4 regions of the Streptomyces sp. YIM 121038 genome follow, and region 3 is predicted to be linked to each of the others. Evidence: riboswitches for the same ligand, from Rfam matches in the RefSeq annotation. Region 3 holds a riboswitch; each other region holds the start of a gene.

What was found. A riboswitch is a leader RNA that binds a small molecule or an ion and turns the genes downstream of it on or off. The one in region 3 is predicted to bind cobalamin.
Region 1: linked by a shared signal. The riboswitch ahead of C9F11_RS36990 (CoA-acylating methylmalonate-semialdehyde dehydrogenase) and the one ahead of C9F11_RS40785 ((2Fe-2S) ferredoxin domain-containing protein) in region 3 are both predicted to bind cobalamin.
Region 2: linked by a shared signal. The riboswitch ahead of C9F11_RS27150 (ribonucleoside-diphosphate reductase subunit alpha) and the one ahead of C9F11_RS40785 ((2Fe-2S) ferredoxin domain-containing protein) in region 3 are both predicted to bind cobalamin.
Region 4: linked by a shared signal. The riboswitch ahead of C9F11_RS36060 (hypothetical protein) and the one ahead of C9F11_RS40785 ((2Fe-2S) ferredoxin domain-containing protein) in region 3 are both predicted to bind cobalamin.

Annotation. Positions count from the first base shown of each region.
Region 1 is NZ_CP030771.1:8,881,194-8,888,931, reverse strand. It holds gene mmsB (3-hydroxyisobutyrate dehydrogenase) at 1-325, opposite strand, end outside; gene C9F11_RS37000 (enoyl-CoA hydratase/isomerase family protein) at 322-1,389, opposite strand; gene C9F11_RS36995 (acyl-CoA dehydrogenase family protein) at 1,386-2,543, opposite strand; gene C9F11_RS36990 (CoA-acylating methylmalonate-semialdehyde dehydrogenase) at 2,552-4,051, opposite strand; cobalamin riboswitch at 4,225-4,412, opposite strand; gene alaS (alanine--tRNA ligase) at 4,548-7,208, opposite strand; gene C9F11_RS36980 (GNAT family N-acetyltransferase) at 7,236-7,738, opposite strand, start outside.
Region 2 is NZ_CP030771.1:6,301,391-6,309,128, reverse strand. It holds gene C9F11_RS27175 (carbon starvation CstA family protein) at 1-489, shown strand, start outside; gene C9F11_RS27170 (YbdD/YjiX family protein) at 486-686, shown strand; gene C9F11_RS27165 (DUF3311 domain-containing protein) at 825-1,094, shown strand; gene C9F11_RS27160 (sodium:solute symporter family protein) at 1,091-2,710, shown strand; gene C9F11_RS27155 (hypothetical protein) at 2,779-3,414, shown strand; cobalamin riboswitch at 3,650-3,791, shown strand; gene C9F11_RS27150 (ribonucleoside-diphosphate reductase subunit alpha) at 3,925-6,336, shown strand; gene C9F11_RS27145 (ribonucleotide-diphosphate reductase subunit beta) at 6,336-7,373, shown strand; gene C9F11_RS27140 (hypothetical protein) at 7,286-7,516, opposite strand; gene C9F11_RS27135 (helix-turn-helix domain-containing protein) at 7,610-7,738, shown strand, end outside.
Region 3 is NZ_CP030771.1:9,638,110-9,645,847, forward strand. It holds gene C9F11_RS40770 (cytochrome P450) at 1-1,381, shown strand, start outside; gene C9F11_RS40775 (MFS transporter) at 1,642-2,892, shown strand; gene C9F11_RS40780 (cytochrome P450) at 3,164-4,384, shown strand; cobalamin riboswitch at 4,464-4,587, shown strand; gene C9F11_RS40785 ((2Fe-2S) ferredoxin domain-containing protein) at 4,650-5,057, shown strand; gene C9F11_RS40790 (cobalamin-binding protein) at 5,086-6,000, opposite strand; gene C9F11_RS40795 (SMP-30/gluconolactonase/LRE family protein) at 6,137-7,099, shown strand; gene C9F11_RS40800 (PadR family transcriptional regulator) at 7,202-7,738, shown strand, end outside.
Region 4 is NZ_CP030771.1:8,626,613-8,634,350, forward strand. It holds gene C9F11_RS36020 (phosphodiester glycosidase family protein) at 1-1,158, opposite strand, end outside; gene C9F11_RS36025 (DUF779 domain-containing protein) at 1,240-1,596, opposite strand; gene C9F11_RS36030 (DUF6479 family protein) at 1,750-2,145, opposite strand; gene C9F11_RS36035 (VOC family protein) at 2,188-2,562, opposite strand; gene C9F11_RS36040 (GlsB/YeaQ/YmgE family stress response membrane protein) at 2,963-3,226, shown strand; gene C9F11_RS36045 (CrcB family protein) at 3,439-3,927, shown strand; gene crcB (fluoride efflux transporter CrcB) at 3,924-4,298, shown strand; gene C9F11_RS36055 (DUF6355 family natural product biosynthesis protein) at 4,354-4,644, opposite strand; cobalamin riboswitch at 4,943-5,087, shown strand; gene C9F11_RS36060 (hypothetical protein) at 5,249-6,319, shown strand; gene C9F11_RS36065 (CbiQ family ECF transporter T component) at 6,316-7,428, shown strand; gene C9F11_RS36070 (ABC transporter ATP-binding protein) at 7,425-7,738, shown strand, end outside.

The DNA.
Region 1 (7,738 bases), 760 kb from region 3:
CGGCGACGTCGATCGTGGAGCAGTCCACGAACAGCGTGCCGGGCCGGGCCGCGCCGAGCAGGCCCTCGTCCTCGTAGAGGGAGAGGACGTGCCGGCCCGCGGGGAGCATGGTGAGGACGACGTCCGCCCCGGCCACGGCGGCCACCGCCGAAGGGGCGGCCTCGACCCCCGCGGCCACGGCGGCGGCGAGTGCCTGGGGCGCCAGGTCGTGGCCCACGACGCGGTGTCCGGCCCGGACGAGGTTGGCGGCCATGGGACCGCCCATGTGGCCGAGGCCCACGAAGGCGACGGCGCCGCCCGCCCGGTCCTGTGCTGCGGAGTTCACCACGGCTCCTCCTGTGCGGGTTCGCCGCCGCCGAGCACGAGGTCGCGCGCGCCGAGCGGCAGGAAGTAGCGGTCCACGTCGGCGCCGGTGACCTCGGCGAGCGTGGCCGGGGACCAGCGCGGGGCCCGGTCCTTGTCGATGACCTGGGCGCGGATGCCCTCGACGAGGTCGGCGGAGCCGAGGGCCGCGCACGACACGCGGTACTCCTGCTCCAGGACCCGTTCGAGGGGGCCGAGCCCGCGGGCGCGGCGCAGCGCCCTGAGGGTGACCTTGAGGGCGGTGGGCGACTTGCCGAGCAGGGTCTCGGCGGCCTCCTTCGCGGCGGGTGCGCCGTGGGCCTGGAGCCGGTCGACGATCTCCTCGACCGTGGCGGCCGGGTAGCAGGCGTCGATCCACTCCCGGTGCCCGGCGAGCGTCCCGGCCGGTGCCTCGGTCACGTACCGGGCGAGGACGTCGCGCACCGGCTGGGTGGCGAGGTCCGCGACGAGCCGCGGCAGGTCGGCCGAAGGGACGAAGTGGTCGGCGAGGCCGCACAGGAGGGCGTCCCGCGCGCCCACGGGCTCGCCGGTGAGGGCCAGGTGGGTGCCGAGTTCGCCGGGCGCGAGGCCGAGCAGATAGGTGCCGCCGACGTCGGGCACGAAGCCGATGCCGGTCTCCGGCATCGCGATCCGGGAGCGCTCGGTGACGACGCGGACGCTGCCGTGGGCGGCGATGCCGACGCCGCCGCCCATCACGATGCCGTCCATCACGGCGACGTAGGGCTTGGGGTAGCGGGCGATGCGGGCGTTCAGGCGGTACTCGTCGCGCCAGAAGTCCGCGGACGCCCCGCCGCCGGTGCGCGCGTCCTCGTGGATCTGCCGGATGTCGCCGCCCGCGCACAGGCCGCGGTCGCCCGCGCCGGTGAGGACGACGGTCTGGACGGCCGGGTCCGCCGCCCAGGCGGTCAGCGCCGCGTCGACGGCGCGGACCATGGCGTGGGTCAGGGCGTTCAGGGCGCGCGGCCGGTTGAGGGTGAGGTGGCCGGCGCGTCCCTCGGTGCGGATCAGGACGGGGTCGTCGGTCATCGCAGCGCCCCCGTGAGGCCGCGGGCCACGATCAGACGCATGATCTCGTTGGTTCCTTCCAGGATGCGGTGCACGCGCAGGTCGCGGACCAGCTTCTCGATGCCGTACTCCGTCAGATAGCCGTAGCCGCCGTGGAGTTGGAGGGCGCGGTCGGCGACGGAGTGGCCGGTGTCGGTGGCGAACCGCTTGGCCATGGCGCACAGCTGCGGTGCCTGCGGGTCGCCCTGGTCGAGGGCCTGCGCGGCCTGCCGGACCAGGGCGCGGGCCGCCGCCAGCTCGGTCGCCATGTCGGCGAGCTCGAAGCGCAGCGCCTGGGCGTCGAGCAGCGGGGCGCCGAACGCCTCCCGGTCCGCGAGGTGGACGAGGCTGCGGTCGAGGGCGCTGCGGGCGCCGCCGAGGGAGCAGGCGGCGATGCCGAGGCGGCCGCCGTTCAGGGCGTTCATGGCGATGCGGAAGCCGTTGCCCTCGCCGCCGAGCAGCCGGTCGGCGGGGACGCGCACGCCGTCGAGGAGGACCTGCCGGGTGGGCTGCGCGTTCCAGCCCATCTTCTTCTCGTTCGCGCCGAAGGACAGGCCGGGGTCGTCGCGTTCGACGACGAACGCGGACACGCCGTCGGGTCCGCCGCCGCCGGTGCGGGCCATCACCACGTACACGTGCGCGGCGCCCGCGCCGGAGATGAACTGCTTGACGCCGGTGAGGACGTACGCGTCGCCGTCGCGCTCGGCGCGGGTGCTCAGCGCGGCGGCGTCCGAACCGGCCCCCGGCTCGGTGAGGCAGTAGCTGCCGAGCCGGTCCATGGAGGTGAGCGGCCCCAGCCAGCGGGCGCGCTGGGCGCGGTCGCCGTAGTGGTCGATCATCCAGGCGACCATGTTGTGGATGGACAGATAGCCCGCGACGGAGGGGCAGCCGGAGGCGAGGGCCTCGAAGACGAGGACGCCGTCGGAGCGGGTCAGGCCGGAGCCGCCCGCGGCCTCGTCGACGTAGACGCCGCCGAGCCCGAGGTCCGCGGCCTTGCGCAGCACGTCGACCGGGAAGTGCTTGTCCTGGTCCCAGGCGAGGGCGTGCGGGGCGAGATGTTCCTCGGCGAAGTCGAGGGTGGTCTCGACGAGGGCGAGCTGGTCCTCGCCGAGCAGGGTGGTGGTCGTGGCGGTCATCGGGGCGCTCACGCCATCGTCGGGATCGTGAAGCTCGCGCCTTCCTTCGCCCCGGAGGGCCAGCGCGAGGTGACGGTCTTGGTGCGGGTGTAGAAGCGGATGGCGTCGGGGCCGTGCTGGTTGAGGTCGCCGAATCCGGAGCGCTTCCAGCCGCCGAAGGTGTGGTAGGCGACGGGGACCGGGATGGGGACGTTGACGCCGACCATGCCGGTGTCCACGCGCCGGGTGAAGTCGCGGGCGGTGTCGCCGTCGCGGGTGAAGAGCGCGACGCCGTTGCCGTAGGGGTGCTCGGTGGGCAGCCGCAGCGCCTCTTCGTAGTCGGCGGCCCGGACGACGGACAGGACGGGGCCGAAGATCTCCTCCTGGTAGATCCGCATGTCCGGGGTGACGCGGTCGAAGAGCGAGGCGCCCGCGAAGAAGCCGCCCTCGTGGCCGGGCAGGGTGAAGTCACGGCCGTCGACGACGAGTTCGGCGCCCTCCTGGACGCCGAGGTCGACGTAGGAGCGCACGCGCTCGACGGCGTCACGGGCGACCAGGGGGCCGAAGTCGGCCTCGGGGTCGTCGGAACGGCCGACGCGCAGGGCCCCGACGCGCTCCTTGAGGCGGGCCACCAGGGCGTCGGCGGTGGCCTCGCCGACCGGGACGGCCACGGAGATCGCCATGCAGCGCTCGCCCGCGGAGCCGTAGCCCGCGCCGACGAGCGCGTCGACGGCCCTGTCGAGGTCGGCGTCCGGCATCACGATCATGTGGTTCTTGGCGCCGCCGAAGCACTGGGCGCGCTTGCCGTGCGCGGCGGCGGTGGCGTACACGTGCGCGGCGATCGGCGTGGAGCCGACGAAGCCGAGCGCTTTGACGCGCGGGTCCTCCAGGAGCGTGTCGACGGACTCCTTGCCGCCGTTGACGACGTTCAGGACGCCCGGCGGCAGGCCCGCTTCGAGGAACAGCTCGGCCAGGCGCAGCGGGACGGACGGGGCGCGCTCGGACGGCTTGAGGACGAAGGCGTTGCCGCAGGCGAGCGCGGGCGCGGCCTTCCAGAGCGGGATCATCGCGGGGAAGTTGAAGGGCGTGATCCCGGCGACGACGCCGAGGGGGCGGCGCAGCGAGTGCACGTCGATGCCGGTCCCGGCGTTGTCGGTGAACTCGCCCTTGAGCAGGTGCGGGATGCCCGCGGCGAACTCCACGACCTCCAGGCCGCGCTGGAGGTCGCCGTGCGCGTCGGCGACGGTCTTGCCGTGCTCGGACGACAACAGGCGTGCGAGGGCGTCGCGTTCGTCCTCGACGAGCTGGAGGAACCGCAGCAGGACGCGGGCGCGGCGCTGCGGGTTCCACTCGCCCCAGGCGGGCTGCGCCTTCGCGGCGTTCGCGATCGCCGCCTCGGTGTCGGCGCGGTGCGCGAGCGGTACGCGTGCCTGGACGGCACCGGTGTTGGGGTCGTACACGTCGGCGTGCGTTCCCGATGTTCCCGGGGTGTGCTCGCCGCCGATGAAATGGGTCAGTTCACGGACCATGGGGGACCTGCTTCTCTCGTCAGGTGCGGTCCGGGGATGGCAGGGCTGGGCCGCGTACCGCCACAGGGCACGCCGAACAGCCTTCAGGCAGCGGGGATCACCGCTCGCAGGTCCGGATCTCCAGGGTCGCGGGTGCGCACCGGGGCCATGCGTGTCTGCTCCATCCTCGTGGACAACACGGAACACCCCGCGGCCGGTATCCTGACTCCCGGATCAGCACGCGCCTCCTCGCCTTCCCGGCGGACTTCTCCGTCAGTGGCGTTGGTCCTTCATGGGGACGCGCTCCCCGGTCACAGTGGCGGGACCGTGCCGGATTCACACCGGCTTCCCTGCACCGCGGGCCTTGGTCACGACGATATACTTGGACGTCCTAGTAAGTCCATGGAGGCCCACCCCTACCGCACCCCTCACGCCCCCGAAGGGGCGCGGGGACCTGCGCGACCAGCCACCACGGGCCTCGGACGAACGACGGCCGCCGCGGCTGGTCGCGCCGCGCTCAGGCGCCGAGCTCCTCGCGCACGACGCCGGGGAGTCCGGCCACCGCGGCCGCGAGCGCGCCCCGGTCCGTCCCACCGCCCTGCGCCACCTCGTCGGAGCCGCCACCGCGACCGCCGAGCAGCCGCTTGACCAGGGCGGACGCGGACAGGCCCGCCGCCCGCGCCGCCTCGTTCACCGCGACGGCGAGCACCGGCTTGTCGCCGGAGAGGGTCACGGCGGCCACGCCCGGCCGCTCGGGGCGCAGCCGTCCGCGCACTTCGAGGGCCAGGGCCCGCGCGGCGCCCGCGTCACCCTCCGCCGTCGCGGTGGCCACGTACGCGCCCGCCACCTCGACGGCCCGCCCGGCGAGTTCGGCGGCGCGCGCGGCACGGGCCGCCTGCCGCAGGCGCTCGTTCTCCCGGTCGGCGGCCTTGAGCCGGCCGAGCAACGCGGCGACGCGGTCGGGGAGTTCGGCGCGCGGCGCCTGGAGCTGCTCGGCGATCTCGGCGACGAGGTCGCGCTCGCGCGCGAGGTAGCCGAAGCCCTCGATGCCGACCGCGGCCTCCAGGCGCCGCAGGCCCGCGCCCACCGACGACTCGGCGGTCAGCGCGATGACGCCGATCTGCGCGGCGTGCTCGACGTGGGTGCCGCCGCACAGCTCGCGCGACCAGGCGCCGCCGATCTCGACCACCCGGACCTGCTCGCCGTACGTCTCGTCGAACAGGGCGAGCGCGCCGAGCTCCTTGGCCTCGGGCAGCGTCATCCAGCGCACGCCGACGGGCAGGTCGCGGCGGAGCGCGCGGTTGGCGGCCTCCTCGACCTCGCTGCGGACGGTGGCGGAGAGGCCGCCGCGCCAGGGGAAGTCCAGGCGCAGCTGGCCCGGGCGGTTGGAGGAGCCGGACTGCAGGGCGGTCGGGCCGAGGACCTCGCGCAGGGCGGCGTGCAGCACGTGGGTGCCCGAGTGGGCCTGGCGCGCACCGAGGCGCCACTCGGGGTCGACGGCCGCGTGCACGGCGTCGCCGACGGCCACCTCCCCCGCCATGACGCGGATCTGATGGGCCACCAGGCCGGGCAGCGGCCGCTGCACGTCGAGCACCTCGGCCTCCAGTGAGGCCCCGGTGAGCCGTCCGGCGTCGCTGTCCTGGCCACCGGACTCGGCGTAGAACGGGGTGCGGTCGAGGACGGCGGTGACGATCTCGCCGTCCCGGGCGACCGGTACGGGGCCCGCGGGGCCCAGCAGCGCGAGGACGCGGGAGTCCGTCGCCAGGGTGTCCCAGGCGCGCCAGTCGGTGGGCCCGTGCGCGTCGAGGGCGGCGCGCAGGGCCGAGGTGTCGGGGGCGGAGCCGGACTTGCGGGCGCGGGCGTCGGCGCGGGCCCGCTCGCGCTGCTCGCTCATGAGCGCCGTGAAGCCGTCGCGGTCGACCTCGACGCCCTGCTCCGCGGCCATCTCCAGGGTGAGGTCGATGGGGAAGCCGTAGGTGTCGTGCAGCAGGAAGGCCTGGGCGCCGGGCAGTTGGCGCCCGCCGTCGGCCTTGACCCGGGTGACCGCGGTGTCCAGGACGGTGGTGCCCTGCTTGAGGGTGGCGCGGAAGGCGTCCTCCTCGCCCTGGGCCTGGTCGGCGACGCGCGCGAAGGAGTCGGCGACCTCGGGGTGGCTCGGTGCCATCCGGTCGCGGGCGACGGCGAGGAGGTCGGCGAGGGCCGGGTCGCCGTACCCGAGCTGGCGCAGGGAGCGCACGGCGCGGCGCAGGATGCGGCGCAGCACGTAGCCGCGGCCCTCGTTGCCGGGCGCGGTGCCGTCGGCGAGCAGCATCAGGGCGGTGCGGACGTGGTCGGCGACGACGCGCAGGCGGACGTCGTCGGTGGCGTCGGCGCCGTAGCGGACCCCGGTGAGCTCGGCGGCGCGGTCGAGGACGGGGCGGGTCTCGTCGATCTCGTAGAGGTTGTCCACGCCCTGGAGCAGGGTGGCCATGCGCTCCAGGCCCATGCCGGTGTCGATGGCGCGGCGCGGGAGTTCGCCGAGGACGGGGTAGCCGGTCTTGCCGGTGCCCTCGCCGCGCTCGTACTGCATGAAGACGAGGTTCCAGAACTCCATGTACCGGTCCTCGTCGACGGCGGGGCCACCCGCGCGGCCGAGCGCGGGGCCCCGGTCGTAGTACAGCTCCGAGCAGGGGCCGCACGGTCCCGGCACGCCCATGGACCAGAAGTTGTCCTCGTCGCCGCGGACCACGATCCGCTCGTCGGGCAGGTCCGCGACGCGCCGCCACAGCCCGCGCGACTCGGTGTCGGAGTGGTGCACGGTCACCCAGATCCGCGCCGGGTCGAGGCCGTAGCCGCCGTCGGCGACGGAGCGGGTGCTCAGCTCCCAGGCGAAGGTGATGGCCTCCTCCTTGAAGTAGTCGCCGAAGGAGAAGTTGCCGTTCATCTGGAAGAACGAGCCGTGCCGGGTGGTCTTGCCCACCTCCTCGATGTCGAGGGTGCGCACGCACTTCTGCACGCTGGTGGCGCGCGGCCACGGCGGCGCGGCCGCACCGGTCAGATACGGCTTGAACGGCACCATGCCCGCGTTGACGAACAGGAGCGTCGGGTCGGGCGTGGGCAGCGGGGCGCTGGGCACCACGGTGTGGCCGCGCTCGGCGAAGAAGTCGAGGAAGCGGGTGCGGATGTCGGCGGTGCGCAAGGCGTGCTCCGGGCGGGGGCTCGGGGGTTACAGGGGCGGTGCGGCGGCGGTGCGCGCCGGGTGGTCGGGGCCGAGGAAGACGGCGATGCCGTGGCCGTCGGGGGCGGGGTGGGTGACCTGCCGCCAGCCGAGCCGCCCGTAGAAGCGGACGGTGGCGTCGGCCCGCACGGACGTGAGCAGCCAGCAGCGGGCGTCGGGCGCGTCGCGCGTGACCGCTTCGAGGAGCGTACGGCCGAGTCCGCGCCCGTGCGCGCCGGGTGTGACGGCGAGTTCGTCGACCTCCAGGCCGCCGCACAGCCAGGCGGCGGTGCGCTCGGCGCCGAGCGCGGCGGTGACGCGCGGGTAGGAGCGGGCGTCGGGCAGCGGGGTGCTCGACGTCCAGGCCGTGGCGAAGCCGAGCACCCGCTCGCCGTCGAGGGCGACGGCGCCCGCGAAGCCGGGCCGGGCGGTGTCGGCCGCGAGGCGCGTCAGATAGGCGTCGGCCGCGGCGGGCTCCGCGTGCCAGGGCGGCTCGGCGAAGGCGGCGGCGT
Region 2 (7,738 bases), 3.3 Mb from region 3:
CAGCTGCTCGCCGCCGTGGCCCTCGCCGTGTGCACCACGCTCCTGGTGAAGTCCGGACGGCTCAAGTGGGCCTGGATCACCGGGGTCCCCCTGGTCTGGGACGCGACGGTGACGCTCACGGCGAGCTGGCAGAAGGTGTTCTCCAACGACCCGCGCGTGGGCTTCTTCAAGCAGCGCTCGGTCTACCGGGACGCCATCGACGACGGCAAGGTCCTGCCGCCCGCCAAGACCATGGACGACATGCACACCGTCGTCACCAACTCCACGGTGGACGGCGTCCTTTCGGCGGCCCTCGCGGTCCTCGTCGTGATCGTGCTCGTGGACGCGGCCCGCGTCTGCGTCCGGCACGTCCGCGACCCGCTGTCCTCGCGCCTGAGCGAGGCGCCGTTCGTGGAGTCGAGGACCGTCGCGCCCGCCGGGCTCGTCGCCACGAAGGAGGAGAAGGCGGAGCTGGTGGCCTACGAACGCGCGCAGGCGGGCCCCTCGTGACCGGCCCGCTGCGCCGCGCGCTGCGCGCCGTCCGCTGGTACGTACGGGAGTTGACGGACGAGTCCGCGTACGAGCGGTACGTGGCGCACGTGCGCAAGGAGCATCCGGCCGCGGCCGTGCCGACCCGGAGGGCGTTCGAGCGTATGCGGACGGACCGCCAGGAGTCGGACCCGCGGCAGGGCTTCCGCTGCTGCTGAGGGCGCTGAAGACCCCTCTGTGGCCCGTCCGTTATACGGACAGGGGTTCCGTAGGCCAAGACCGTCGCTTAGATTTCCCGCACGTTAAACACGGGATAAGTGAGCGAACGGAGCCGCGGTATGCCAGATGTGCCTGAAGTGCCGGTTGCGCCTGAAGTGAGACAGCCGGTGGTCACACCGGTCCGTGTGGTCGTCGCCCTCTGTCTCGCGGCGCCCTTCGTGGCCATGCTCTGGGTGAGCTCCTACGCGAAGGCCGACCCGGCCTTCATCGGCATCCCGTTCTTCTACTGGTACCAGATGCTGTGGGTGCTGATCTCGACCGCGCTCACGATGATCGCCTATCAGCTGTGGCAGCGCGACATGCGCGCCCGCAAGGCCGCCCGCGGCCAGGGGGGTGCGCGGTCATGAACGACGGCGTGAACGGCGTCGCGCTCGCCGTCTTCATCTTCTTCTTCCTCGCGGTCACCGTCATGGGCTTCCTCGCCGCCCGCTGGCGCCGGGCCGAGAGCGACAGCCTCGACGAATGGGGTCTCGGCGGCCGGTCGTTCGGCACCTGGGTGACGTGGTTCCTGCTCGGCGGCGACCTCTACACGGCGTACACCTTCGTGGCCGTGCCCGCGGCGATCTACGCGGCGGGCGCCGCCGGGTTCTTCGCGGTGCCGTACACCATCCTCGTCTATCCGCTGATCTTCACCTTCCTGCCCCGGCTCTGGTCGGTCTCGCACAAGCACGGCTATGTGACCACGTCCGACTTCGTGCGCGGGCGCTTCGGCTCCAAGGGCCTCTCGCTCGCGGTGGCCGTCACCGGCATCCTCGCGACGATGCCCTACATCGCGCTCCAACTCGTCGGCATCCAGGCCGTCCTGGACGTGATGGGCGTCGGCGGCGGCGACGACACCAACTGGTTCGTCAAGGACCTGCCGCTGCTCATCGCCTTCGGCGTGCTCGCCGCGTACACCTACTCCTCGGGCCTGAGGGCCCCGGCGCTGATCGCGTTCGTGAAGGACACCCTGATCTACATCGTGATCGTGGTGGCCATCATCTACATCCCGATCAAACTCGGCGGGTTCGACGACGTCTTCCACGCGGCGAGCGAGAAGTTCTCGGCGACCAACGAGGCGACCGGCAAGCCCGTCGGCGCGCTCGTGCCCGGCGACGCGGGGACCTGGACGTACGCGACCCTGGCGCTCGGCTCGGCGCTCGCGCTCTTCATGTACCCGCACTCGATCACCGCGACGCTGTCCTCGCGCAGCCGGGACGTGATCCGCCGCAACACCACCATCCTGCCGCTGTACTCGCTGATGCTGGGCCTGCTCGCGCTGCTCGGGTTCATGGCGATCGCGGCCGGGGTGAAGGTCGACAACGGGCAGCTGGCGATTCCGCAGCTGTTCGAGGACATGTTCCCCGACTGGTTCACCGGCGTGGCCTTCGCGGCCATCGGCATCGGCGCGCTCGTGCCCGCCGCCATCATGTCCATCGCGGCCGCGAACCTCTTCACGCGCAACATCTACAAGGACTTCCTCAAGCCGGACGCGACGCCCGAGCAGGAGACCAAGGTCTCCAAGCTGGTCTCGCTCCTGGTGAAGGTGGGCGCCCTCGCCTTCGTGCTCACCATGGACAAGACCGTCGCCATCAACTTCCAGCTCCTGGGCGGCATCTGGATCCTGCAGACCATGCCCGCGCTCGTCGGCGGCCTGTTCACGCGGTGGTTCCACCGGTGGGCGCTGCTCGCCGGGTGGGCGGCCGGCATGATCTACGGCACGGTGGCCGCCTACGGCGTCGCCTCGCCGACGCAGGCGCACTTCGGCGGGTCCTCCAAGGAGATCCCCGGCATCGGTGAGATCGGCTACATCGGCCTGACGGCGTTCGTCCTGAACGTGGTCGTGACGGTCGTCCTCACCTTCGTCCTGAAGGCGTTCAAGGCCCCCGAGGGCGTCGACGAGACCTCCCCCGAGGACTACACGGCGGACGCCGGTGACAAGGGCGTGGCCGTCGAGCTGCCCAAGGTGGGGGCGGGCCACTGAGCCGAGGCGGCACGGACCGACAGGGCCGGGCGGGGCACGGCGGCGGACGCATGCGAAAGGATGTGCGCATGAGACGTTCCCGCCGCCTCCTCCCGGCCCTGCTCCTCGCCCCCCTCGCCCTCACCGGCTGCGGTTCGGACAGCCTCGACAGCGCGGCGCCGCCGGACCGCGCCGAGCTGAAGGCCCGCGCCGAGGCGGCGCAGACCGTCGTGGAGCACGTCTACGTGACGGAGGCCGACGGCTTCGAGCTGGCCCGGCAGTCGGTGGGCGTGATCGGCGACTACGGCTTCCAGTCCACCTACGTACGGGACGAGGGCGGCGCGCAGCTCACGCTCTCCGTCGACCGGGGCACCGTCACCGACGGGAACTGCCGCACGGTCCCGCCCGCCGCCACGCGCTGCGAGAAGGACGGCAAGGGCTGGTACCGCCGCACGGGCTCCCGGCACGAGTACGTCCGCTCGGAGAACGGGCTGCGCATCCAGCTCGCCGCCGACCGCGGCGCGGTGAGCCGCGCGGTGCTGCGCGCCGCCGCCGAGACCGCCCACCGCGCCGACGACCGCGAACTCGACGCGACCCTGCCCGAGACGGCCGACCCCGAGGGCCTGCCCACGGACGGCGGCGACACGGGCCGCCCCGCGGAGCGCGGCGACCTGCCGCCGAACGGCGACGGCGCCCCGCAGGACCCCCCGGGCGCGGGCGGCTGACCGACCGGCACCCCCGGCCGCGCCGGGCCCCGGCCCAGGCCTCCACGCCCCGCCGCAGCCCTCCACGCCCCGCGCCGGGCCCCGCCCCAACCCCTCCGCGCCCCGCTCCGGACCCGGTATCCGTCCCCCGGTCCGGCCTTTCTCCCTGGCGAGTTGACGCTCCGACCTGCTCCCGAGCGACCACACCCCGTGAGGGAACGGTCACCTCCGACACAACATCTAGGGGCGCCACCGAAACCCGGCACAAGATGTATGCTCGTCCTCGCTGTCGCCGCAGGGGAATCCGGTGGAAGTCCGGAACTGTCCCGCAACGGTGTACGTGTGCGCATTTGCGTACCCACAAAGTCCGAGGACCTGCCGACAGCGCACCCGTGCCGCCCGGTCCGGGTGCAGACGTCCGGGCCTCGTGGACATGGGCTGGTGGACGCGGCGTACGTACCGCCTCGCGCGGTCGCGCCCGTGTGCCTCCGCCTGCCTCGATGCCCAGAGCCGAGCGAGGGAGAGCACCACGTGACCATCGCGCCCGCCGAGCCCGCGTCAGCGCAGGCCGAAGCCGGTCAGCAGCACGCCGAGCAGTCCGCCCCGTCCACCGACGGGCCCGGCGCCGCCCTGCTGCGCACCCTGACCGACCTCACCGCCGACCTTCCCGACGCCGACCCCGGACGCGTCGCCGCGGCCGCGCTGCGCGGCCGCTCGGCGAAGGCCGACGAGGCGGAGTTGCGGGAGCTCGCCACCGAGGCGGCCGCCGGGCTCATCTCCGAGGACCCCGCGTACTCCCGGCTCGCCGCCCGGCTCCTGAGCGTCGGCATCCGCGAGGAGGCCGCCTCGCAGGGCGTCACGTCGTTCTCCGAGTCCGTCGCGGTCGGCCACCGCGAGGGCCTGATCGCCGACCGCACCGCCGACTTCGCGGCCCTGCACGGCACCCGTCTGGACGCCCTCGTGGAGGCCGCGCTGGCCGACGGCGCCGACCGCCGCTTCGGCTACTTCGGCCTGCGCACGCTGCACAGCCGCTACCTGCTGCGCCACCCGATCACCCGCAAGGTCATCGAGACGCCGCAGCACTTCATGCTGCGCGTGGCCACCGGTCTCGCCGAGGACGACTCCGTGCGCGCCCTCGACGAGGTCGCCGCGCTGTACGGCCTGATGAGCCGCCTCGACTACCTGCCGTCGTCGCCGACGCTCTTCAACTCCGGCACCCGCCACCCGCAGATGTCGAGCTGCTACCTGCTCGACTCCCCGCTCGACGAGCTGGACTCGATCTACGACCGCTACCACCAGGTGGCGCGCCTGTCGAAGCACGCGGGCGGCATCGGCCTGTCGTACTCCCGCATCCGCTCGCGCGGTTCGCTGATCCGCGGCACGAACGGCCACTCCAACGGCATCGTGCCGTTCCTGAAGACGCTCGACGCCTCCGTCGCCGCCGTGAACCAGGGCGGCCGCCGCAAGGGCGCCGCCGCCGTCTACCTGGAGACCTGGCACTCCGACATCGAGGAGTTCCTGGAGCTGCGGGACAACACCGGCGAGGACGCCCGGCGCACCCACAACCTGAACCTGGCGCACTGGATCCCGGACGAGTTCATGCGCCGGGTCGCCGCCGACCAGGAGTGGTCGCTGTTCTCCCCCGCCGACGTGCCCGAGCTCGTCGACCTGTGGGGCGAGGAGTTCGACACGGCCTACCGCGCGGCCGAGGCCAAGGGCCTGGCGCAGAAGACCATGCCCGCCCGCGATCTGTACGGCCGCATGATGCGCACCCTCGCGCAGACCGGCAACGGCTGGATGACCTTCAAGGACGCCTCCAACCGCACCGCCAACCAGACCGCCGAGCCCGGCCACACCGTGCACTCCTCGAATCTGTGCACGGAGATCCTGGAGGTCACGGACGACGGCGAGACGGCCGTGTGCAACCTCGGCTCGGTGAACCTCGGGGCCTTCGTGGCCGACGGGGACATCGACTGGGAGCGCCTGGACGCCACCGTCCGCACCGCCGTGACGTTCCTCGACCGCGTCGTGGACATCAACTTCTACCCGACCGAGCAGGCCGGGCGCTCCAACGCCAAGTGGCGCCCGGTGGGCCTCGGCGCCATGGGCCTGCAGGACGTCTTCTTCCAGCTGCGGCTGCCCTTCGACTCCCCCGAGGCCAAGGCGCTGTCCACCCGGATCGCCGAGCGGATCATGCTCGCCGCGTACGAGGCGTCCGCGGACCTCGCCGAGCGCCACGGGCCGCTGCCCGCCTGGGAGAAGACCCGCACGGCGCGCGGTGTCCTGCACCCCGACCACTACGAGACGGAGCGGGCCTGGCCCGAGCGCTGGGAGGCCCTGCGGGCGCGCATCGGCAAGGTCGGCATGCGCAACTCGCTGCTCCTCGCCATCGCCCCGACGGCCACCATCGCGTCCATCGCGGGCGTCTACGAGTGCATCGAGCCGCAGGTCTCCAACCTCTTCAAGCGCGAGACGCTGTCCGGCGAGTTCCTCCAGGTGAACTCCTACCTGGTGCAGGACCTCAAGAAGCTCGGCGTCTGGGACGCGCAGACCCGTGAGGCGCTGCGCGAGTCCAACGGCTCGGTGCAGGGCTTCACCTGGGTGCCCGCCGACGTGCGGAACCTGTACCGCACGGCCTGGGAGATCCCGCAGCGCGGCCTGATCGACATGGCCGCCGCGCGCACGCCGTACCTCGACCAGTCGCAGTCCCTGAACCTGTTCCTGGAGACGCCGACCATCGGCAAGCTCTCCTCGATGTACGCCTACGCCTGGCAGCAGGGCCTCAAGACCACGTACTACCTGCGCTCGCGCCCCGCGACGCGCATCGCCCGCGCCGCCGGGGGCTCCGCCGCCGCGGCCGCCCCCGTCCCCCAGCAGGTGACCGACCCCGAGGCGATCGCCTGCTCCCTGGAAAACCCCGAGTCCTGCGAGGCCTGCCAGTAATGTCCCAGTCGGAAATGCACACCACCTCGACGGGCGAGAAGAACCTGCTCGACCCGGGCTTCGAGCTGACGCTCCGCCCGATGCGCTACCCGGACTTCTACGAGCGCTACCGGGACGCGATCAAGAACACCTGGACCGTGGAGGAGGTCGACCTCCACTCGGACGTGGCCGACCTCGCCAAGCTGACGCCCGAGGAGCAGCACCTGATCGGCCGCCTGGTCGCGTTCTTCGCGACCGGCGACTCGATCGTGGCGAACAACCTCGTGCTCACCCTCTACAAGCACATCAACTCCCCCGAGGCGCGGCTCTATCTGAGCCGGCAGCTGTTCGAGGAGGCCGTGCACGTCCAGTTCTATCTGACGCTGCTCGACACCTATCTCCCCGACCCGGACGACCGCGCCGCCGCCTTCGCCGCCGTGGAGAACATCCCCTCCATCCGGGAGAAGGCCGAGTTCTGCTTCAAGTGGATGGACTCGGTGGAGAAGCTGGACCGCCTGGAGTCGCAGGCCGACCGGCGCCGCTTCGTGCTGAACCTGATCTGCTTCGCGGCGTGCATCGAGGGCCTGTTCTTCTACGGTGCCTTCGCGTACGTCTACTGGCTGCGCAGCCGCGGTCTGCTGCACGGCCTCGCGACCGGCACCAACTGGGTGTTCCGCGACGAGACGATGCACATGAGCTTCGCCTTCGAGGTCGTGGACACCGTCCGCAAGGAGGAGCCGGAGCTGTTCGACGACCAGCTCCAGCAGCAGGTCACGGACATGCTGAAGGAGGCGGTCGACGCCGAGCTGCAGTTCGCGCGCGACCTGTGCGGCGACGGCCTGCCCGGCATGAACACCGAGTCGATGCGCGAGTACCTCCAGTGCGTCGCCGACCAGCGTCTGACGCGCCTGGGCTTCGCGCCGGTGTTCGGCTCCGAGAACCCGTTCTCGTTCATGGAGCTCCAGGGCGTTCAGGAGCTGACCAACTTCTTCGAGCGGCGCCCGTCCGCGTACCAGGTCGCCGTGGAGGGCTCGGTCTCCTTCGACGACGAGTTCTGATCCCGCGGCCCGGGCCCGCGCTCGGCCTCCCGCAGCTCCCGGTCGATCCGGCGGTCGTGGGCGTGGCCGATCAGTGACGGCAGGGCCATGAGCAGGAAGACCCCGAGGACGGCCAGCGTGTCGAGTGCGTCGTGTGCGTTCATGACGACCACTCTCGCGCCGGCCGTCCTCCGGCATCAGTGGCAGGACTGCCGCACACCCTCGATTTCCTGCCAACGGCGCGGCACACTGTCCTCATGTTGAGGAACGTGGCCGCCGTCGCCCTGGACGGTGTGCATCCCTTCGAACTCGGCGTGGTGTCCGAGGTGTTCGGCCTCGACCGCAGCGACGAGGGCCTTCCGGTGTACGACTTCGCGCTCGTGTCG
Region 3 (7,738 bases):
CCTGGAGCGCGGCGCCGCGGACGCCTCCGGTGACTTCGCCGGCACCGTGGACCGCTGGAGCGCCGACCTGTGGACGGCCCTGCTCGACCGGTACGGCACCGCCGACGGCGAGGCGGCACGCCCCGAACCCGACACCGCGGAGCCGCAGAGCCTGTACGAGCTTCAGGACGCCACCGCGTGCGTCACCGGTGAACTCGCGGCCCGGCACGGCGTCCAGCCCATGGACGTGCTCGACGCCTACGAACTCGTCGACATGGAACACGAGCTGGGCCGCTCCAAGCGCTTTCTGAAGCTGCGGCTGCCCGCGGGCGTCTCCTACCGCACCGGCGACCACCTGGCCGTCCTGCCGCAGAACCCCGACGCGCTCGTCCAGCGGGTCACCGCCCGGTTCGGCCTCGACCCGGAGCGCACCGTGCGGCTGAGCGCCCGCCGCCGCGCCCGCAACACCCTGCCCGTCGACCGGCCGCTGACCCTGCGCCGACTGCTCACCGACTTCGTGGAGCTCCAGACCCCGGCCACGCCCGAGCAGGTCGCCGTCCTCGCCGAGCACACCGCCTGCCCGCCCGAGCGCCGCCCCCTGGCCGAACTCGCCGGACTCGACGCCGACGCCTTCCGCGAGCGGGTCACCGTCCCCGGGCTCAGCGTCCTGGACCTGCTGGAGCGTTACCGCGCCTGCGAGCTGCCCTTCGAGCGCTTCCTGGAACTCCTCCCGGTGCTGCGCCCGCGCCACTACTCCATCTCGTCCTCCGCGCAGGCCGCGCCCGGCGAGATCGACCTGATGGTGTCGCTGCTCGCCGCGCCCCACCGCGCGGGCGAGGGCACCTTCCACGGCATCGGTTCGCACTACGTCCAGACCGTGCGGGCCGGGGACACCGTCCAGGCCAGGGTCCTGCCGTGCGGCGAGTCCTTCCGGCTGCCCGAGGACGACGCGGTCCCGGTCATCCTGGTCAGCGCGGGCACCGGCCTCGCGCCCTTCCGCGGAGCCGTGCTCGACCGCCTGCACACCGGGTCCTCCGGCACGCTGCTGTGCTACTTCGGCTGCGACCACCCCGAGGTCGACTACCTGCACCGCGAGGAGTTCGAGACGGCCGAGACGGCCGGAGCCGTCAGCATGCGGCCCGTCTTCTCCCAGGCTCCCGAGGACGGCGCCCGCTACGTCCAGGACCGCATCGCCCGGGAGAGCGCCGAGGTCTGGGACGTGCTGGAGGCGGGCGGCCGGGTCTACGTCTGCGGTGACGGCCGCCGGATGGCCCCCGCCGTGCGGGAGGCGTTCCTGGCCGTCCACCGCGAGCACACCGGCGCGTCCGACGCCGAGGCCGCCGCCTGGCTCACCGGGCTCACCGAGTCCGGCCGCTACGTCGAGGACGTCTGGACCGGCTGAACCCGCCGCCCCTCACCGCCGCCCCACCTGCCGCACCCGCCCCGTCCGGTGGTCACGGACGCCCACCCGGCGCACCCGTGACCACCGGGGCGGCGCACCCGTGACTCCGGGGCCGGACCCGTGACTCCGGAGCGGCGCCCCCGAGGCTCCGGGGCCGGACCCACTCCTTCCGCACCTCCTACCGATGGGAATCCCATGGCTGTCGCACTCCCGCCCACCCGCCGAGCACCTGTGGCCGACCGCACCCCGCGGGGGCGTCGATGAGGGCGCGCGGCACGGCCGCCCTGACCCTCGGCGTCGCCGTCGCGCTGATCGCCGGAGCCACCCTCGGCAACGGCGGGGCGAACCTGATGCCCCTCTTCGTCGACGACTTCTCCTCACGGTTCGCCCTTGGGGACTCCGGTGCGGGACTCGTCGGCGCCGCCCAGCTCATGGCCACCGCGCTCGTCACCCTGCGCCTCGCCGCGCGGGCCGCGCGCCCCGGCCGCGTCCGCATGGCCCGCACCGGTCTCGCCGTCGGCCTCGCGGGCTTCGTCGGGGCGACCGCGGCGAGCGACCTGCCGACCCTGATCCTGGCCAACCTCGTCATCGGCGGCGGACTCGGCGCGGTCTACGCCGCGGCCACGGCGGCGATCGCCGCCACCGACGACGCCGACAAGGCGTCCGCGGCCACCATCGCGGGCACGGTGGCCGTGACCGCCCTGCTGATCATGGCGGTGCCCGCGGCCAACCACAGCGTGGGGGAGGGCACCGGCTTCCTGGTCATGGCGCTGTGCTGTCTGCTCGCCTGGCCCCTGGTGGGCGGCCTTCCCGACGGGCCGACCACGAACGGGGCCGCGCAGGCCGGGGCAGCCACGGCGGGGACCGCCCCGGCCGCCACGCCGCACGACGCGGCCACCCCCTCCTGGGTCCTGCTGGGCGGGATCGCGCTGCTGTGGGCCGTCACCCAGGGCGCCTGGGCGTACGCCTCGGTCTTCGGCCGCGAACACACCGGCATGTCGCCGTCGGCCGTGTCGGTGGTCCTCGCCGTCTCCGGCGTCGTGGCCCTCGTCGGCGCCGTGCTCGGCCCCGCCGCCGCCCGCCGCTTCGGCCGTACGCGGTCCCTGGCCGCCTTCATCACGGCACAGGCCCTGTCGATGGCCGCCCTGGTGCTCACCCACGACCCGGTGCTCTTCATCGTCGCGGCCGTCCTGTGGCAGGCCTGCCAACTGGCCGTCCTGGTACAGACCCTCGCGGCCGCCGCGCTCCTCGACCCGAGCGGACGCCTGGTGGCCTCCCTGAGCGGAGCGAGCGCGCTGGGCACCGGCATCGGGCCGCTGGCCGTCGGCGCCGTCCTCGACACGGCGGGCGCCGGGGTGCTCGGCGTCGTCCTGGCCCTCGGCACCTTCGTCGCGTCCCTGCCCCCGCTGCGGATGACGGTCGCCAGCGCCACGGCCGACCGCGCCCAGCCGCAGCCGCAGCCGCAGCCGGAGACTGAGCCCGAGCCCGACCCCGCGGCCACGACAGGCTGAACACCCGTCACATCTCAGGCCGGGCGGGCTCCCACGGACCGTCGCCAGGCGTCGCGCGCGCTCTTCACCGGGCTCGCGCAGCGCCGTACGATCCAGTAGCCGCCCCGCGTACGCCCGCCCCGCACGGTGTCCGCGTACGCCGTACAAGGCGCACACCCTGCGAGGCACACACCGCGTGAGGCGCACACGGCGCACGCCCCGTGCCACGCCACGCCCGTCCCCGCACACGCTCCGCGATCGATCCCTCGTCGACCCCAGCCAGAGGTGACCCGTGGACAGCCAACCCCCTCTCTTCCGCCTCGACGCGAGCGCCGGTGACCTGCACGGCGAGAACCGGAGGCTCCGCGCGATCGGCCCCGCCGTGCGCGTGCGGCTCCCCGGTGGAGTGCCCGCCTGGGTCCTCACCCGCCACCAACTCCTCCAGGAACTCCTGGCGGACCCTCGTACGGCGAAGGACCCGGCGCACTGGTCCGCGTTGCGGGCGGGAGAGGTGCCGGAGGGCTGGCCGCTGATCGGCATGGTCACCAACCGCGGCATGACCACCGCCGACGGAGAGGAGCACCGCCGACTGCGCGAGCTGGTCACGCAGGCCTTCACCGCGCGGCGCGTCACCGCGATGCGGCCCCGCGTCGAGGCGGTCACCCAGAGCCTCCTCGACGGCCTCGCCGAGGGCGGCACCGATCCCGTGGACCTGCGCCGCCACTTCGCCTATCCGCTGCCCATGGCGGTGATCGGCGACCTGCTCGGCGTGCCCCACGAGCGCTTCGACGACTTCCGGAACCTCTCCGCCAGCCTGACCAGCAGCGTCACCCCGCCCGAAGAGACCCTCACCACCCAACAACGCCTGCACGCGCTGCTCGCCGACCTCGTCGCCGACCGGCGGAAGCGGCCGGGGGAGGACCTGACCAGCCAGCTGATCGCCGCGCGTGACGACGGGGACCGGCTCTCGGAGCCGGAGTTGATCGGCACCCTGATCCTCGTCCTCGTCGCGGGCCACGGCACCACCCTCAACCTGATCACCAACGCGACCGCGGCGCTGCTCACCCACCCCGAGCAGCGCGCCGCCGTCACCACCGGGCAACGGCCGTGGGACGCCGTGGTGGAGGAGACCCTGCGCTGGGACCCGCCCGTCGCGCACTTCCCGCTGCGCTACGCCCTCGACGACATCCCCGTCGGGAACGTGGTGATCCCGCGCGGCGAGGCCATCCTGGCCTCGTACGCGGCCGCGGGCCGGGATCCCGACCGATTCGGCCCCGACGCCGCCGAGTTCGACACCGCCCGGCCACGGCCGAGGCACCTCTCCTTCGGTCACGGCCCGCACCACTGCCTCGGCGCGGCCCTGGCCCGGCTGGAGGTGGGCATCGCGCTGCCGGGCCTGTTCGGGCGGTTCCCGGACATGGAGCTCGCCGTGCCGCGCGCGGAGTTGGTGCCGTTGCCGTCCTTCGTCAGCAACAGCGTCCAGGCCCTGCCGGTGACCTTGTGCGGCGGCTGACGAGGTTCCGGAGCGGGACCCCCGGGCCGCTCGGGGCCGCCGGATGGAATGATGACGGGCGACAAGGCGACGGCGGTCCGAGGAAGCCGGTGTGAATCCGGCGCGGTCCCGCCACTGTGATCGGCGAGCGCGTCCCGGCCTGCCACCGCCCCGCAGGGGGTGGGAAGGCCGGGACGGACAGCGACCCGTAAGCCAGGAGACTCACGCGGTCGCCTCCTCCGCACAACACCGGGGCGGATCTCCCCGGAGAGAGGCAGGACGCGGCATGCCCGCAAGACAGGCCCGGAAGTCGTCCGGCACCGCAGGAAGTCACGACACGGCCACCGGCCCGGCGCCCTGCCGGGTCGTCGTCTGCCGGGACTGCTGCTGCGGCACTCCGAAGGTGACCGGCGTCGACCACGCCGCACAGACCGCGCGCCTGCGGGCCGAGGCACCCGTACGCGTCTCCGCCTGCCTGGACGTGTGCGACCAGGCCAACGTCATCGTGGTCCAGCCCTCCGCCGAGGGCCGGGCGGCCGGTGCCCGGCCGGTGTGGCTCGGCCTGGTCAACGACGCGGACGCGACCGAGGACATCGTCGCCTGGGTCCGCGCCGGGGGCCCCGGCGTCGCTCCGCGGCCGGAGATCCTCGACCTGTACGCCTTCACCCCGCCGCGACGCCGCGCGGTGTCCTGAACCACCGCGCCGGGGCGGCGCGTTCAGGTCAGGGCAGCGGGCGCGCCTCGCCCGCGGTCACCGCCGCCCCGGCGCCCACCCCGTGCAGGACGTGGGCCAGCACCTCCGCCCCGCGGACCACGCGCGGTCCCGGCCGGTTGAAGTACGCGGGCCCGTCCAGGACCCAGACGCGCCCCGACCGGACGGCGGGCAGCTCCGACCAGCCGGGCAGCCGGGTGAGCAGGTCCGTCTCGCGCAGCGTCCGCTCGGGCGGAAAGCCGCAGGGCAGCACGAGCAGCACGTCGGGCCGGGCCGCCCGCACCGCGTCCCACGTCATGGGCCCGGTGTGCTCCCCGGGCCCGGCGAGGAGCGCCTCGCCCCCGGCGGCGGAGATCTGCTCGGGCACCCAGTGCCCGGCGGGCCACAGCGGGTCCAGCCACTCGATCGCGACCACCCGGGGCCGCGCACGCCCCGCGGTCAGCGCGCGCACCCGGTCGAGACGGGCCCGCAGTCCGTCCCGGCGCGACGCGGCGCGCCCCCGCACCCCGAGCACGGAGCCGACCGTGACCAGACAGTCCAGCACGTCGTCGAGGGTGCGCGGCTCCAGGCTCAGGACGCGGGTGTCCGCGTCCAGGAGCCGCACGGTGCGGCTGACCCGCTCGTACGACACCGCGCAGACGTCGCACAGGTCCTGGGTGAGGACCACATCGGGGCGCAGGGCCGCGAGGGCCTCGGTGTCGAGGGAGTACAGCGAGGACCCGGAGTGCGCCGACCCGCCCACCGCGTCGGAGATCTCACGGCTGCTCAAGGCGTCCTGGTCCAGATCGGCACCGGTCACCACGGGCACGCCCGCCACCTCCCGGGGTGGCCAGTCGCACTCGTGGGTGCGCCCGACGAGCCCCTCCATCAGGCCGAGTTCGGCGACGATGTCGGTGGCGGCGGGGAGCAGGGACACGATGCGCATACGCCGACCCTACGGCGTGCGCCGCCGCCCGCGCCCGCCACCGGTGTGCCCAAGCCGACGCCTCCCGACGGTGGTGCTCGCCGCTCCCGGAGCCGATACTTCGCCCGGCACACGACCCGACGACGGAGGAGAACCGATGACGTTGAAGGTGAGCCGGAGGCCGCGCGGAGTCTTGCGCGGGCCGGGCCGCGGCATCGCGTCGATGGCCCTGCTGGCCGCGGCCGCGGGTGTGCTCGCACCCGCCCCCGCGTCCGCGGCACCGGCCTGTGCCGCCCCGGGGCGGGGTACGCCGGTCCAGGTGGCGCGCATCCCCGACTGGGTGGAGTCGATCGTCGTGGACGAGCGCGGGCGGATGTTCGCCACCGCCTACTTCACCGGCCGCGTCTACCGGATCGACGCGCCGGGCCGCACCCCCGTACCCCTCACCGGCGACGTGGGGGCCAACGGCGGAATCGTCGTGCGTGCGGACGGCCGCCTCCTGGTCGGCACCGGCAACGACCTCGTGCACTCGCTCACCGGCGACGCGCTGCCCACCTCGAAGCTCCTCCTGGTGGACCCGGACACCGGCGAGGTCAGCACGTACGCCGCCGGACTCGGCGGCATCGACGGCGTCGCCCTCGCGGCCGACGGCACCGTGTACACCACGACCTTGGGCGGGCGGAACATCGGCCGCGTCTCGCCGGACGGCGGGGTCGACCCCGCCTGGGCCCGGGTGCCCCAGCCCAACGGCATCGCCGTGTCCCCGGACGGGACGCAGGTGTACGTCATCCAGACCACCGTGGCCCCCGGTCTCTACCGCATCGCGGCCGACGACCCGGCCCACCCGAGGCGTTGGGTCTCGGTGGCCCCGTCCGACGTCCTCGCCCTGCCCGACGGGCTCACCCTCGACAGCAAGGGGCGGCCGCTGATCACCACGCACGCCGCGGGCCAGATCTGGCGCGTCGAGGACGGACGCCTCTGCGCCGTGGAGTCGGGTCTGCACCTCTCCACCCAGGTCACCTACGGCCAGGGCGACCGCGGCTTCTCGGCGGGCAGGCTCTACCGGGCGGGCGTCGACGGGAAGATCTACGAAGTGCCCGCGGGCGCCGACCCCTCGTAGCCCGCCCGCCGACCGCGCGGCACGCCGCGAGGCCGGGTGAGCCGTGTCTCACCTGCTCTGCGCCGCTTGTCTATGCAACGAGTTGCATAGAAGGATTCGGGCATGGCGCTTGAGCACGCGATCCTCGTCTCCCTGCTGGAGCAGCCGGGCTCCGGCTATGAGCTGGCCCGGCGGTTCGACCGGTCCATCGGGTACTTCTGGACCGCCACCCACCAGCAGATCTACCGCGTGCTCAAGCGCATGGAGAGCGACGCCTGGATCGAGGCCCGCGCGGTGGCGCAGCAGGACAGGCCCGACAAGAAGGAGTACTCCGTCGCGGCCCTCGGCCGCGCCGCGCTCTCGGGCTGGCTGCACGAGCCGATCGAGCCCGAGAGCGTCCGGCACGAGCTCGCCGTGAAGATCCGCGGCGCGGCCTTCGACGACCCGGCCGCGCTGATCCGCGAGGTGCGGCGGTACCGCGAGGCGCACGCCGACCGGCTCGCTCACTACCGCGCGGGGGAGCGGCGCGACTTCACCGGGCCCGAGGCGCCCGCCGTGCTCGACGACGGGCAGGAGCTCCAGCACGTCGTGCTGCGCGGCGGCATCGCGTACGAACAGATGACGCTCACCTGGCTCGACGACGTGATCGCCACCCTCGAA
Region 4 (7,738 bases), 1.0 Mb from region 3:
GGCCAGCGTGCTGGAGCCGCCGCCGTCGAGACTGAAGCCGTCCTCGGCGCCCAACTCCCGCAGGGACGAGGCCACGTCGGCGATCGTCAGGCCGCCACGGAACTCGGGCGCGCCGTCGAGCGCGAGCAGGACCAGACGGCGGCCCCCCTCGTCGATCCCGGCGGCCGTGCGCACGGCGGACGTCCGGTCGTCGAGGCCCGGCAGCGGCGCCCCGTCACGCAGCAGCGGATAGCCGCCGATGACGAAGCGGTACGGGGTGTCCGTCGCCGACGGCACGAGCCGGTGGCGCACCTGCGCCGGGTCGCCGATCGCCAGCTTGCGCAGCTGCTGCGCGCCCGCCTCCCGGCCCACGAGCACCGTCGTCCCCGGGGCGATGGCGCCCCGGCCGGGCGTGTCGGCCACGGCGGCGACGCGCCCGCCGCGCACCGTCACCTCGTAGGTGTCCGTGCTGCACGGCGCGCCCCGGTCGGTGTCGGTGCCGCAGGTCGCCCGCACGCGCGAGGTGACGCCCCAGTCGCTGGTGAACGCGCCCACCGAACCCACCGGCAGCGCGTACTGGTTGAGCCCGCCGAGCGGAAGCCGCGCCTCGCGGGTGCGCACGCTGCCGTCGAGGGTCAGACGGTCCAGGCGGGCCCTGCGGTCGACGCCCACGCCGATGACGTCCTCGGTGGTGGTGCCGGGCGGCAGGGCCGGGCCGAAGCGCTGGCCGTTCGGGACGGCGGCCTTGAGGGTGCGTCCGGCGGCGACGGCGGGTCCGACGGGCGCGCCGGTCGCCTCGACGCCGGGGTGCTGGGTCTCGGTGATGTTGAAGAAGTCGCCGTTGACGCCGGCGACCGCTCCCGCCTGGTCGGCCAGCGTGGACACGGGCTGCCGGGCGCCGACCGCGCCCGGGTACAGCAGCCCGACGCGAACGCCCGGGTGGCGCAGGTCGACGTCGAGGACGTGCGCGTGTGCGGTGCCGCGCGGCGTCGGGATGTCGTAGTCCCGGTACTCCACGCCCGGCGCGATCTCGGTGGCCGCGGGCGCGGCCCCCGGAACACCACTGGCCGGTGCCGCCCCGAGGAGGGCGGCACCGGCCAGGGTGCCGAGGGCCGTCAGCGCGGCGAACGCGCCGCGCACCGCTCTGAAGCGTCTGCTGCCTTGCCCGCGTCGTGTCACGGATCCCCCTCGGGTCGGCTGGGCCGTCCAACTGTCCCAGCAGTGAAGGGAGTTCACCAGACGGCGAGGACGGAGCACGTGCTAGGCGCCCACGAGCCGCGAACGGATGAGGAAACGGACGCCCTCGGGGGCCTCCAGCGAGAAGCCGCTGCCGCGCCCCTCGACGACGTCGACGATGAGACGGGTGTGACTCCACACCTCGTACTGGCTCTTGGACATCCAGAACCGTACCGGCTCCGCCACGCCGTCCACGGTCAGCGACGCGAGCAGCACGTCGGAGTCACCCGTGCGGAACTCCCCCTCCGGGTAGCACATGGGCGCACTGCCGTCGCAGCAGCCGCCGGACTGATGGAACATCAGCGGGCCGTGGGCCGACCGCAGCCGCCGCAGCAGATCGGCGGCTGCGGGGGTCAGCTCCACGCGCGGGGTGTCGGCCATGGCCGGTCGGCCTCCTCCGGGTCGCGGGTCACCGGGCCGCGGTGGCCCGGCCGGGCCAGTCAACACCGCCGGAGGTTGCGAGGAGGTTGCAGCCGGGCGCCGCTCCGCGCCGCGCCCCGCTCGGCGGCCCCACGGCGCCCCGGGCCGCCGCCCCTATGTCCGGCCGGGGCCGCCGCTGCCGAAGGCGCCGCTCGAACCGGGGGTCCAGCGCCCGGGCTCCTGGTCGTCGCTCGGTTTGCTGCCGACCGTGCCCCCGCCGCTGAGCTGGTGGGGCGTCAGACGGCCGCCGTCCTGCGGGACCTCATCGGGCTCGCGCCGCTCCCGGACCTCGCGGACCGGACCGTCGTCCGGCAACCGGGGCTGCTCCTCGGGACGCGGCCGGTCCGGCTCCCTCCTGCGCACCCGGATGCCGAGCCAGACCGCCCACGTCAGCGCCACGACGATGAGCAGGCCGAGCCCGAAGGCCAGGAAGGCGCTCGCGGACGGCGAGGCCGCGAGCGGGGAGCCGCCCGGAGCGGCCAGTGCGATCGGTGCGGTGTGCGTCGTCATGCGCGCCGGGTACCCGGGAACGCGCCGCGTACCCGGAGCGCGTCAGCGGGTGCGCAGCGCGAACGTGTGCCCGGCCGGGTCGGAGTAGAGCCGCACCTCGCGCACGCCGTCGCGCTGGGTGTCCACCGGCCGGGCACCGCCCGTGATGGCCGCGCGCTCCGCCGCGTCCATCTCGCCCTCGGCGACGAGCAGTTCCAGATGGGTCTGGTGGGCGTCGTCGGGCCGCGGCCAGCTGGGCGGCGCGAAGCCGGTGTCGCGCCGGAAGCCCAGGCGCGTACCGGACGCCCCGGTGGTCTCGAACCGGTCGGCCTGGGGGTTGTACGTCACGTCCTCGCCCAGGAGACCGGCGTAGAACTCGGCCAGTTGCTCCGGCTCGCCGCTGTCGAGCACAAGGATCGCCGTTTCCACTGTGGCCATGGTGCCCCTCGTTTCGCGGTGGATGGTCGGTGGGCGGTGGACCGGCGGATCCGGGTTTGCCGGTGGCCCGCCGGGGGACTCGCAGCCCCGGCTGGGAAGCCACGGGGAGTGAGGAACCTTGGGCGCGGGGTACGGGCCCCCGCCCAAGGCCCCGACAAGGCCCGCGGCCCCGACAAGACCCCGCGGCCCCCACGGGCTTCCGTCAGGAGGCCGTCCGCCGTACGGCCCGCGCCCCTGCCCCACTCCGCGACCAGCCGGACCCGCATGTTCGCGGGTGCCCTGACAACGGGAGCGGAAACGTCCACCGCGGAGCCCGGCCCCGAACGCCGCCACGACTGCCGGGCGCGTTCCAGGGAACCCGGGGACACGAAACGGACTTCAGCCGAGGGAAAGCGGAGCTATGGAGATCTCAGGGCTCATCAGTGCGATCGTGATCGGCGCCGTCATCGGGATCCTGGGGCGGCTCGTCGTCCCCGGGCGGCAGCGCATCGGCGTCCTGTGGACCATCGTCGTCGGCATCGTCGCGGCGCTCATCGGCACCGCCATCGCCTCGGGCCTGGACGTCGCCGACACCAAGGGCGTCGACTGGACCGAGTGGCTCATCCAGATCGGCCTCGCCGCGCTCGGCGTGGCGGCGCTCTCGCGGGTCAAGCTGCGGCGCTGACCGGCCCGGCACGCCCACGGCCCCCTTCCGGCCGGTCCGCCCGGTGCCGACTATCCTGGGCGGCACGGCCGCCGCGTACGCGGGGAACGGCCGTACGGCGGTGGGGCCCGCCGTACCCCAACCGCGGTGACGACGCCGCCGACGGCCCCTGCTTGTGAGGACACGCGCCCGCACACTCCCGGGCGGCGCACGAGTGGGAGACGTACGACCGGATGACAGCACCGCGCGACCGGACCGCCGAGCCCGAACCCATCGACCCGGACATCGACGTCCCGGCGCCCGCCGGGCCCGCGGGACCGGCACCCGGCCAGGCACCCGTGCTCGCCGCGGTGGCGGCGGGCGGCGCGGCGGGCGCGGCGGCCCGCTACGGCGCGGGACTGCTGTGGCCCACCGCGGCGGCCGCCTTCCCCTGGACCACGCTGGTGGTGAACGCGCTCGGCTGCGCGGTGATCGGCGTGTTCCTGGTCCTGGTCACGGAGGCGTGGAGCGCCCACCGCCTGGTGCGGCCCTTCTTCGGCACGGGCGTCCTCGGCGGCTTCACCACGTTCTCCACGTACGCCGTCGACGTCCAGCGGCTGCTCGGGGACGGCCACGCCCGGATCGCGCTCGCCTATCTGGCCGCCACCCCGGCGGTGGCGCTCGTGGCGGTGTGGACGGCCGCGACGACGACCCGCCGCGTGCTCTCCGGGAGGCCACGATGAACTGGGTGCTCGTGCTCACCGGGGCCGCCGTCGGCGCGCCCCTGCGCTATCTGACGGACCGGGCCGTCCAGGGCCGCCACGACTCCGTCTTCCCCTGGGGCACCTTCACGGTCAACGTCGTGGGCTGTCTGGTCCTGGGCGTCCTCACCGGCGCCGTCACCTACGGCGCCGCCCCGAACTCCGCCCACCTGCTCGTCGGCACCGGCCTGTGCGGGGCGCTGACCACGTACTCCACCTTCTCGTACGAGACGCTGCGCCTGGCCGAGACCGGCGCGCGCTTCCTGGCCGCGGCCAACGCGGCGGCCAGTGTGGCGGCGGGGCTCGGCGCCGCGGTCACCGGCGCGGCGGTGGCCCGGGCGTTCTGGGGCTGACGCCCGCGGGGCCGGGCGGGGCGCCCCCCTGTGAGCGCCCCGCCGGTGACCGGTGTCAGCAGGTACGGCCCACGTAGTGAGCGCCCTGGATCTTGTCGGCGGAGCCCAGCCAGGTCCTGCCGGGCGCGACGCACCGCTCGTAGTCCGGGGCCAGGGCGACCCTCACCTTGATCACCACACGGGAGCCGTCCGACGTGCAGTGCTGGTAGTAGGCGTCGGAACTCGTCTCGTAGAAGCCGCACGGATCGGCGGCCGCCGGGCTCGCGGAGACGGTCACCACCCCGAACGACGTCAGCGCGAGAGCGGCCGAACCGAGGGCGCCGATCACCTTGCGACGGATACGCACCAGAGGACTCCTCAAGAGGAAAGGGCCGGAAAGGGCCGGAAGAAGGGGGCCGGACCGGCCGCGCGAGCGGCCGCCGGACCCCGGTCGTCGGCCCCGAGGATCGCCGCCGCGCCCCGCGCCGGAGGCCCGAACGCGGGGGGTCTCACCTGGCGGATCGTTTCCGCATGGGCCGTTCGAGTGATCGATGAGGGAATGTCATCGTCCGTAAGGATCAGGCCATTCGGTGGCGGGCGTCACAACTCACCGCCCTGGCGCGGCCGGTGGCGGCGGGCCTACGATGCCTGTGCTCCGGCTGTGGCGGAAACGTGCGGCTGCGGGCACACGGACAACTGAATGCGTACGCGACTGGGGAAAGCCGGTGAGACTCCGGCACTGACCTGCAACCGTGTGCGGCACGCCTCGGCGTGACCGCGAGTCGGGCTGCCCAGCGTGGCACGTGCACTGCTTCTCACTGTCATGGTCTGCAGCGTGGAGCCCAGAGCCCGTCACCGGTTCTACGGCCCCCTGCCGCTTCCTTCCTGGAACGCGCGTAGGGGTTTTTCGTGCGGCACCGGCGGCCGTGGCGCGGGGTCCTCGTGCGACCCCAACCGAAGGGCCCCTCGACATGGCCGGTGCGATCCGCATGGCCGGTGCGATCCGCGCGTCCGCCGCCGCGCTCGGGCTGTTGCTCGCGTCGGCCGTACTCGGCGTCGGCCCCGGCCCGGCGACGCCCGCCGCCGCCGTGGACACCGGGCGCGGCCACGGAGGCTTCTGCAAGGCGGGCGAAGGCGTCACCGTCGTCGTGGACTTCCGGGAACTCGGCGGGACCACCCTCGTGCGGTGCGCCGTCGGCTCCCAGCGGACCGGCCTCGCCGCGCTCAAGGACGCGGGCATCCGGGTCACCGGCACCAACCGCTGGGGCGAGTCCTTCGTCTGCCGCCTGGAGGGCAAGCCGGGCGCCGACCGCGAGCCCTGCGTCGACACCCCGCCCGCCAAGGCCTACTGGTCGTACTGGCACGCCTCCAACGGCGGCCGCTGGACCTACAGCCAGTACGGAGCCACCTACCGCACCCCGCCGAAGGGCAGCTTCGAAGGCTGGTCGTTCTCCTTCGGCCGGGACCAGGGCGAGGCCCCCGCGCCGCGCGTGGCACCCCGGCGCCCCGCCGCCCCCGGCGGCGGTGGCGGCGGGGGAGCGGGCAGCGACGGGCACACCGGAGGTGGGCACACAGGCGGCGGGCGGGGCCCCGCAGCGCCCGACCGCGGCACCACACCCGACCTCCCGGACCAGGTGCAGCCGCCCGCCGGAGGAGGCCCCGGCCCCGGTGGTGGCAACGGAGCCCGGCCGCCCGCCGACGGCGGCGGCCTGGCGAAGCCGCCCGGGCACAAGAACGAGAAGGACGGCGCGCGGGACGCCAAGGGCAAGAAGGGCGAGGACGCCCGGAAGGGCAAGGACTCCGGCGAGAAGAAGCGCACCGAGCCGTCCCCGCCCGCCGGCTCCGGCTCCGGCCCCGCGCCGGAGCCGAGCGAGGCCGCCGACTGGACCGGCGGCGAGGACACCCGGACCGTGTCGGCGAGCAAGGACGAGGGGGTGCCCACCGGCACGGTCGTCGCCGCGGCCGCCGCCGTGGCGCTCGCCGTCGCCGGGGGAGTGACGGCCCGGCGCCGTCGCGGACGCGCCTCGGGCGGTGCGCCGTGACCCGTCTCGCCCGGTCGGTCCACCCGGGTGCCTGGTGGCTGTGGGCGCTCGGCATGGCCGCCGCGGCGAGCCGCACCGCCAACCCGGTGCTGCTCGTCCTGATCCTGGCCGCGGTCGGCTTCGTGGTCGCCCAGCGGCGCGACGACGCGCCGTGGGCGCTCGCGTTCCGGATGTACCTGAGCCTCGGCGCGTTCATCGTCGTGATGCGCGTCGGCTTCCGGATCGTCTTCGGCGGCGGCCAGGGCGACACCGTCCTCGTCACGCTGCCGGAGGTGCCGCTGCCCCAATGGGCCGCCGGAATCCGCCTGTTCGGACCCGTGGCCGCCGAGCAGCTGCTCGGCGGCCTGTACGACGGGCTGCGGCTCGCCACCATGGTGGTGTGCGTCGGCGCGGCCAACGCCCTCGCCAACCCGAAGCGGATGCTCAAGGCGCTGCCCGGCGCGCTCCACGAGATCGGCACCTCCGTCGTCGTCACGCTCACCGTGGCGCCGCAGCTGGTCGAGAGCGTGCAGCGGGTGCGCAGGGCCCGGCTGCTGCGCGGCTCCACGGTCAAGAAGGGCTACCGCGGCATCGGCGCGCTGCGCGGCATCGTCGTCCCCGTCCTGGAGGACGCCATGAACCGCTCCCTGGCCCTCGCCGCGGCGATGGCCTCGCACGGCTACGGCCGCACCGGGCGCGCCGACCCGCGCACCCGGCTGCTCACCGGCGCGCTGGTCATCGCCGGGCTGCTCGGCGTGTGCGGCGGCCTGTACGGCGCGCTGGGCGCGAGCACGCCGCCCTACCTCGGCACGCCGCTGCTGCTCGCCGGACTCGCCCTGGCCGTGGCCGGGTTCGTGCTCGGCGGGCGCCGCGTCACGCGCAGCACGTACCGGCCCGACCCGTGGCACGGCGCCGAGTGGACCGTGGCCGCGTCCGGGCTCGCCGCGGGCGTGCTGATGTACGTCGTCTCCCGCACGGACGCGGCCTCCCTCTACCCCTCGCTCTCGCCGCTCGCCTGGCCCGAGGTGACCGCGCTTCCCGCGCTCGCCGCCCTGGCCGGAGTGCTGCCCGCCCGGCTCGCGCCCGCACCGCCGCGCGCCGCGCCCCGACCGGGGGAGGCCGCCGCGTGATCCGCTTCGAGCACGTCACCCTCACCTACGCGGGTGCTCCCGAGCCTGCCCTGCGCGACGTCGACCTGACCATCGGCGAGGGCGAGCTGTGCCTGGTCACCGGGCGGACCGGAGTCGGCAAGTCGACCCTGCTCGGTGCCGTCAACGGGCTCGTGCCGCACTTCACCGGCGGCCACCTCCAGGGCCGCGTCAGCGTCGGCGGCCGCTCCACGGCCGAGGCGCCGCCGCAGGAGTTCGCGCACGTCGTGGGCGTGGTCGGACAGGACCCGCTCGCCTCCTTCGTGACCGACACCGTCGAGGAGGAACTGGC